DNA from 2 places in the Colwellia sp. PAMC 21821 genome. Region 1 is predicted to be linked to the other one. Evidence: predicted binding sites of a transcription regulator. Region 1 holds the regulator's gene; the other holds the start of a gene.

Evidence for each region. Region 1 encodes FliA, which starts transcription of late flagellar genes. Its sites were predicted from a motif close to CTAAAGNTNNNNNNNNNNNNGCCGATA; they were not measured.
Region 2: the regulator FliA is predicted to act here: its motif matches at 1,485-1,511, upstream of A3Q33_RS19985 (VC2046/SO_2500 family protein).

What each region holds. Positions count from the first base shown of each region.
Region 1 covers NZ_CP014943.1:1,063,041-1,067,330, forward strand. Annotated here, with positions in the region: gene A3Q33_RS04415 (chemotaxis protein CheA) at 1-293, opposite strand, end outside; gene A3Q33_RS04420 (protein phosphatase CheZ) at 307-1,050, opposite strand; gene cheY (chemotaxis response regulator CheY) at 1,081-1,464, opposite strand; gene A3Q33_RS04430 (RNA polymerase sigma factor FliA) at 1,513-2,226, opposite strand; gene A3Q33_RS04435 (MinD/ParA family protein) at 2,248-3,090, opposite strand; gene flhF (flagellar biosynthesis GTPase FlhF) at 3,166-4,290, opposite strand, start outside.
Region 2 covers NZ_CP014943.1:4,777,275-4,781,564, reverse strand. Annotated here, with positions in the region: gene A3Q33_RS19995 (response regulator) at 1-52, shown strand, start outside; gene A3Q33_RS19990 (ATP-binding protein) at 129-1,421, shown strand; gene A3Q33_RS19985 (VC2046/SO_2500 family protein) at 1,545-2,078, shown strand; gene A3Q33_RS19980 (YchJ family protein) at 2,075-2,563, opposite strand; gene A3Q33_RS19975 (hypothetical protein) at 2,799-3,269, opposite strand; gene A3Q33_RS19970 (lipoprotein intramolecular transacylase Lit) at 3,881-4,290, shown strand, end outside.

The DNA.
Region 1 (4,290 bases):
GTGTCAAGTGATTGGAGAATGACATCCATTAACGATGGGGTAACTGATCTCTGCTGATTTCTTAAGGTATCGAAAACATTTTCTGCGCCGTGGCAAGCATCGACTAATTCAGTAAGTGATAAAAAGCCAGCGCCCCCTTTTACGGTATGAAACCCTCTAAAAATAGCATTGAGTAATTCGGCATTATTCGGGTCATTTTCAAGCTCAACTAATTGCTCAGACAAGGACTCAAGTATTTCTCCAGCTTCGATTAAAAAATCCTGAAGAATTTCTTCATCTTGTTCAAATGACATTTAAGAACTCCTATTAAAAACCTAAGCTTGATAATAAATCATCAACGTCGTCTTGATTTGCCACAACATCATTACGATTTTTACTATTAATAATCGGACCCTCGACTAAGTTATCACCGACGGTGGGCAGTTTATTCAATGGGCTCTGCTCTGAAGAAAGACCAAAGGCGGTCAGCATACTGATCAAGCTGTCTTCAACTTCGCGCACTAAGTCGATAACTTTGCGAATAACTTGTCCTGTAAGATCTTGAAAGTCTTGTGCCATTAAAACATCGGTCATCAAGCGATTAATTTTGTCGGTATCTTTTTCTGTTGTTTTCAGTAGCACATCGATATCTCGACATAATGACTTAAACTCACTGACATCGAGTTCGTTTTGCATTAATTTTTGCCACAGTGGATTAACCGTACTGATTTTCTGTTGAATACCATTAACCACCGGAAAAATAGCTTCAACGGCATCCATGGTTTTATTAGCGGCTTCTTCCGTACTTTTGATAACAAAATTCAGTCTTTCTTTAGCGTCTGGTATTTCTTCAGTAGCTAAGTCACTCAAACGTGAATCAATTTGAAAATTATTCAAAGAGTCATGTAATTGACGGGTTAACTTACCTATTTCAGCAAACAGCTCAGAATTAATCGGGGTTTGAATTTCAGCGATTAACTCATCGGCTTTATCTTGTTGATCGTTTTCAAGATATTCGACCAACAGTTTAGCTTGCTCTAATGAAACATGGACACTGGTATTAGTACTCATATGACGGCCTTGCGAAACAAAAATTGATGACTAACCAAGTCGTTCGAAAATTTTATCAAGCTTGGTGTTTAATGTAGCAGCGGTAAATGGTTTTACGATATAGCCATTAACGCCAGCTTGTGCCGCCATGATAATTTGTTCTTTCTTAGCTTCTGCCGTTACCATTAAAACCGGAATATGAGATAAATTACTATCAGCTCTAATCGCTTTAAGTAAATCAATACCTTGCATACCCGGCATATTCCAATCAGTAACAACAAAATCAAAGTTACCCTCTTTAAGCATCGGCAATGCCGTATTACCATCATCTGCTTCTGAGATATTGGTAAAGCCTAAGTCACGTAATAAGTTTTTGATTATACGTCTCATTGTTGAAAAATCGTCAACAACAAGCACTTTCATATTTTTATCCAAGGCACCCTCCGGTGAGAACATTTAAATTCTACTATATTATTATTCTACTTAACTTTGCCAAGATTGCATACGAGCTTTTAATCGATGCATTGCCTGACTGTGTATTTGGCTTACCCGAGATTCGCTGACATCAAGTACTTGGCCTATTTCTCTAAGGTTAAGCTCTTCATCGTAATATAATGACAGTACTAAAGCTTCTCGCTCTGGTAAAGAAGAAATACATTCTGCCAGTGATTTTTTAAAGAAACTATGTTCAATATTAGCATAAGGTTCATCTTGATGATGACTGTGCGCGACTTCAATAACATCTTCACTGACACCTAGGTCATCAATGCCGAGTATTTTTCCTGAACTGACTTCATTAAGGATCTGATGATATTCATTTATGGTGATTTCAAGTTTTTCTGCCACTTCAACATCGCTGACATCGCGTCCGTGTTCAGCTTCTAAGTGTTTTATGGCTTCGCTGACCATGCGACTATTTTTATGCACTGAGCGGGGAACCCAGTCGCCTCGACGAATTTCATCAAGCATAGCGCCACGAATACGAATACCAGCAAAAGTTTCAAAACTTGCACCTTTGCTGTTATCAAAATTATTGGACGCTTCAAGTAAACCTATCATGCCGGATTGAATAAGATCATCAACAATAACGCTGGCAGGTAATCGGGCAAGCAAATGATAAGCAATACGTTTCACAAGCACCGTGTGTTGCTCCAGCAAAGCCGATTTATCAACACTATAAGTATGTACTTTTACCACTATAGCTCACTTATTTGTGGGTTAATGTTCTAGCAATTGCTCAATAAAGAATTCTAAATGCCCTGACGCTTGCTTCGGCATTGGCCAGCTAATAATATTCTTGGCGAGTGCTTGAAAGCCTATTGAGGCTGGTGAGTCTGGATATGCTTCTACAATTGCTTGTTGTTTTCTAACCGATTTACGAATATTTTCATCATAAGGGACAACCGCGACAAGCTCTAAGGTAACATCTAAAAATCTATCGGTAACTTTAGAGAGTTTAGCAAATAAGTTTTGGCCCTCTTTCGGGCTGCGCACCATATTTGCCACAACTTTAAACTTGAATAGGCCGTGATCTCTGCTGAGCAGTTTCATTAAGGCATAACAGTCGGTAATTGAGGTAGGTTCGTCGCATACAACCAATAAAACATCTTGTGATGCTCGGCAAAAACTTAACACCATATCCGAGATACCAGCGGCAGTATCAACAATGAGAATATCAAATTTAGTTTGCATATCACTAAAAGCACGAATAAGCCCAGCATGCTCCGCTGGGGTTAAATCTACCATTGATTGCGTGCCCGACGTGGCCGGAATAATATTAATGCCAGCAGGACCTTGGATAATAATATCATCAAGTTCACACTCGCCGGATAAAACATGAGACAAGTTACGTTGTACGCGCAAACCTAGCATGACATCAACATTCGCTAAACCTAAGTCGGCATCAAGCACTAAAACGCTCTTACCTAATTTAGCTAAGGAAATTGCAGTATTTAACGAGACATTGGTTTTACCAACGCCACCTTTACCGCCAGAAACTGCTATGACTTTTATAAGTTGGGGATCTTGCATTTTTCTTAAGCCGCTCGCTTGATCTATCATCTAAGTAACTTCTCTATATAATACCAAATGAAATATATATTCAATGGTATAAGTGCTCTGCCTATTGTAAGGCGACTATACTGCTACGGCTGATGCGGGTGTCCGCCAGGAAACAGTTCCTGAGCCTTGAGACTTAATTGCCATTCTATCTGCAAGCGTAACCAATTTCTCAGCATTTGCAACCTTAATATCTTCTGGAACCCTTTGCCCATCAGTAAGATAGCCAATAGCTAAACCATTTTGCAGTGATGTGGTTATAATTTCACCAACACTTAGGCTTTCATCTAATTTCGTATAAATACAGCCCGCCAATGGAATGCGCTTAAAACGTTCAACATTTTCTTGCATTACACGCTGTTGCGTATTGGCTGCTAACACTAAGTAATTACGAATTCTAACACGTGCATTCGAAATTAAGGTAGTCAAATGCTCAGTTAGGCGCATATCTCTTTGCCCCATACCAGCCGTGTCTATTAAGATTAATTTCTTTTGGGCAAACTGTTGTAATAGGCTATCTAACTCATTACCGTCGTTAGCCAGCTTAACTTGGCAACCAATAATGCGGCCGTAAGTGGCAAGTTGCTCAAAGCCAGCAATACGATAACTATCAGTCGAAATTAAGACTACTTGGTCAGCACCGTGAACTTGTGAAAATCGGGCGGCTAGTTTCGCAATAGTTGTGGTTTTACCAACACCTGTTGGGCCAACTAGAGACACAACACCACCACGTTGAATAATGTCATTGTTAGTGGTGTTTAATTGTTGCGCGATTATGTGTTTTGCTTGCTGCCATGCATCTTGTTCATGCGTATTGGCTGGAACGTAACCAGCAATTTGATCGGCAATTTGTTCATTAAGACCCATGGCCATTAATTTATTAACTAATACTGCGCGCATTGGATCTTTCTGTGCCATATCTTGCCACATTAAACCCGACATTTGATGCTCTAACAGCTGACGAATTGAAGACATTTCTTTTTGCATGCGGTCAAATTCACTGCTATTTATTTGACGTTCGCCATGAGAACTCATTTTCTCAGATGCTGCCATTGATTGGTCAATCGCGTCATGGAAGTTTGTATTATTTGATTCATTTTGAGCGCTACTAGTTTGCTGATTAACAGCGCTGTCAGGCGTTTCCATTTCCGTAGTCTGTTCTAAACGCGTCGTAAAGTTTTTAAATTGTTGCTCAATATCTTG
Region 2 (4,290 bases), 1.2 Mb from region 1:
TAAAACCATTTGGGGACAGGGTTACCTATTTGTTCCAGATGCGTGGAGTTAATCATTTTTATATTGTGTAAGCTGATGGGGTGCTACGCCATCTCATCAGTACTTTTCCTCTCTTTTTAGGCATTTTGATGAAACTTGGTCGCTCATTCTTCAGCTTATATTTTCTTATTATCTCTATTTTTATCGTATTCTCTTGGATGCTAGATGAAGTATGGAGTTCATATCTTGAACAAGATATTGAATCATATACTGGCTATAAAAGCATGTTGTTATCACTTTCTAATTATTTAGAAAAACATCCAGAAAATGAATGGCCAGAGATAATTTCGGGTGCTGCACAGCAATGGCAGTTACCGTTAAAGTTAATATCAGAACAACAAGAAAAAGTAATTAATCATCAACGTAATGACGTTATTAAAGAAGATAATACCCATATATATTATGATAATGACGCAGTAGAAATTCATCACAGAATCAACAGTGCTGGCACGATGATTGTTTTAGGACCAGCTAAAATGCCTACTAGGCCAAGAGTAGAAGCATTAATTCGCGTTATTTTGCTAGCATGTTTAGCCTGTATATTGTTCTTTTGGTTACGGCCTCTATCTCGTGACTTGGATCAATTAAGAAAAACAGCTATCGACTTTGGTCAAGAAAGTTTTGATGTTGTAGCACCTAAAGCAAGCTCTAAGATGACTGAGCCCATGGTAACTGCGTTTAATACTATGGCGAGTAGAATCAAGCGTTTAATTGATGCTCATAAAGAGTTATCAACTGCGGTTGCACATGAATTACGTACCCCTTTAGCGCGCACTAAATTTGCTTTGCAGATGTTAGCCTGCACCGATGATAAAGCTAAACAAGAAAAGTATCGTAATGCTATTAGCAAAGATATTTGTGAGTTAGAACAATTAATTAATGAAATGTTGATTTACGCTAGTTTTGATAATGACAGACCTGAACTGAACTTCAATGAAGAGTCATTGGTTGAAATTGTTGAAAAGCAGGTCAGTAATTATCAACAATTTGATCAAAAATTTAATATTAATAATATGCTTGGAGATGTTAGCGTTCAGGCTGATCGTCAATTTATCGCACGTGCGCTAAATAACTACATTTCAAATGCTATAAAATACGGTAAAGGTGAAATAGACATCACCATCATGCAAAAAGATGATCACTGTCAAATAAAAGTAACTGATAATGGCGAAGGCGTGTCAGATGACTTTAAATGTACTATATTTGACGCTTTCTCTCGTGGCGATACATCTCGTAATCGAGAAACAGGTGGTTTTGGTTTAGGTCTCGCCATTGTTTGTCGAATTATGGAATGGCATGGCGGAAGTGCTTCTGTAGTTGACAGTGAACATGGCGGTGCGACTTTTATCCTTAGCTGGCCCATTAAGCATGTTACTGCTTAGTGCATAATAATTGTCCAATAGATTGTAATTATTATAAAAATTAATTATTAATTACCTGAAATATTAAAGTAATTTACCACACTGCCGATAGTAATATTATCGGCAGTAAAACAGTAGATTATTTTGACACTAGACGCTTTATCAAACGACATACTTGTTCATGAACTTCAGTTAGGCGAGCAGCTTAGCGAAAGTGTTGATCATGATCGTCGTGCTGATTTTTCTCTTCTACTTGCTATGCTAACAGACGATGTTAGAGCACATAGCCAATTTAAGTTACCACTTTCACAAACTACTGAAAAAATCACGACATCAGAACAGCTAAGAAAATATTTTCAATTACCCAATGAAGCGCCTATCGCGTTAAACAACGTTGAAGATATAACTATGTACAATCAGGCCAGCTTGATAGAATTACAGCAGTTAGAACACCTACGGTTAACTAACTCGCTTAATCCCAGACCTTTAGTATTTCGTGACGATGCCAAACATATAAGCCAGTCTGTTATGACTAATACAAGTTTGTATTGCCAACAAAAACACCAAAACAAATCGATAGAAAAAACACAGCAAAGGGCTGATTTTAATGCCCAGGCTTGGTTAGCTGCAGTGCAAACAACGATTGTGAAAGCACCATTGATGGATGCTGTTGCTTAAAGGTTTTTTGCACAACATTGTTTAAATTTTTTATGGCTTCCACAAAAGCAAAACTCATTTCTTTTGGGTTTATTATACGCTTTGCTATCTGACACATCACCATCAAGATATCGCCACTTGCCGTCTTCTATTGCAAAATTAGATTTTTCTCGCATTAGCCAAATTTTCCCGTTGAGCTGATAAAAGGCGGAAAATTCTACTTGAGCATGCTCATTGTTAGCTAAATTCTTTTTATGATCACTGGCAGAGTGAATGATTAACTTTAACCATGTTGTTTGTGCAGCCCATTGTGCAATATCTTCAACTGATTGCTCAACTTGGCTAGATTTTGCATAAGTGAGGTAAATATACGTTGCTTGTTTATTTGCATAGGCAGAGTAGCGTGAACGCATGAGTTGCTCGGGGGTATTAACGGCTTTGCTTGCCATTATAAAAGGTTGGCAACATTGATTGTAGGCTTGTTCTGAGCCGCATGGACATAACATGTAAATAAGCTATTACTATTAAATTAAAATTTTAGCTAGCTTATCATGACCGCCAATAGGGTTTTAATCATTTATAGCTTTTCTAAGGCCTTATTGATAACAGCAATGCGGATACTATTAATATTTACAGAATTACTAACCAACAGAATAAGTAATCTAAAGGTTAAGCTATCTACAGATTAACTTATCGATAGCTTACTCGCAGTGAACTACTGTAGTGGCCTGCTGTAGTAAATTAATGAAGCTGGCTTGTTTGTTGAAAATTTGTTTTTTGCAATAAAATACAGTGAGTTTTTCCTAAAGCAGCACAACGCGATATTTCTCTTATTTGAGCTTGATTATAATCAGTATCTGACAAAATCATCGCAGAACAAGTGCCTTTTAATAACGTATTTTTAATATGCTCTAGGCTGACATTAACCTTATTTGCATTAACTCTTAGTATTTTTTCAGGATTAATTTTACCCATACTAGAGAGTTGTTCTAGCGAATTGTTTTCAGGATTAATCATTAAAATCCATTTGTTATCATCATGATGATTTTGACAAATATCTTGGTATTTTTCAGATAAGTCATAAGGACTATTCACCGGTACTATATTACACCATGTAGAAGATAAACTTATTTCACGCGGACTTTCAATCGCGTTATTTATAGCTAAGCTACTGTTATTTATTTCTAAATCTATTTTGTTAATGTTAATCATAGTACCGACCTCGATATACTGTATAAACATACAGTATATCGGTTGAGCTGTTATTTCAAGTATTATTTTATCTATTTTTGTTGCCTGCGATTTATACCTAACTCATTCGTGCTTTGCTCATTATTCAGGGTCAAAATATTTAATTACAGCGCTAATAATTAACAGCTTATCTGTTTATCGATGCTTATTTTGACTAGCGAAGCCCAGCTGATGAATGGTTTTATCGCCATACTTAATAATTGACTAGTGAGAGAGATAAAGAGAATAAATAATTTGTTATCAGGCAAATAGATAATCATAAATCCAGCGTTAAATTTTTCAATTATAATGCTGTTTTCATAGCTAATAAGTTGTTCACTACTGTATGTGATTAGTACTGAGACAAGACAATTGACCATGGTTTATTATAAATATAGGTAAGAAATATAGATAAGAAATATGTAATGAATACAGTTTTATTTTATTGCGTTATGCTACTGTTATTATGTGTTTTAACATGACTTTATTTTCAGTGATGCGAACAACAGTTTCTCGGTAAAACGCATGCTTATATATCAAGTTAGATGGACAAAAACTTCCCGCTCAATGATCAAAAAGGCTTTATAATCTCCATGTTTAAACCGCTATTCATTCGACAATTTATTTGGTGTATTTTTGCTTTAACATTACTCATTTTTTCTTTAGGTATAAGTTGGCAAGCGAGTAAAGCAACTAACTTTTTATACGGCTTTTGGTATTCCACATTACAAATTAATGAGGTGATTAGCACTAATGTGCCTAAGAATACCCAAGGTAAACGTGACTTTCCGATCAGTGATATTAAATTACATGCAACAAAGTTTGCCGATATTGTTCAATCTATTCACAAACACGGTGATGGTTTAGCCGAAATAAGTTATGTGAACGAACAGGCTGAAATACAAAAGCTGTTAACTAAAAGTGAAGTTCAGCACTTACAAGATGTTGCTAATTTACTCGATAAAGTTGGATATATTTGGTGGATAAATTTAATTTTCATGCT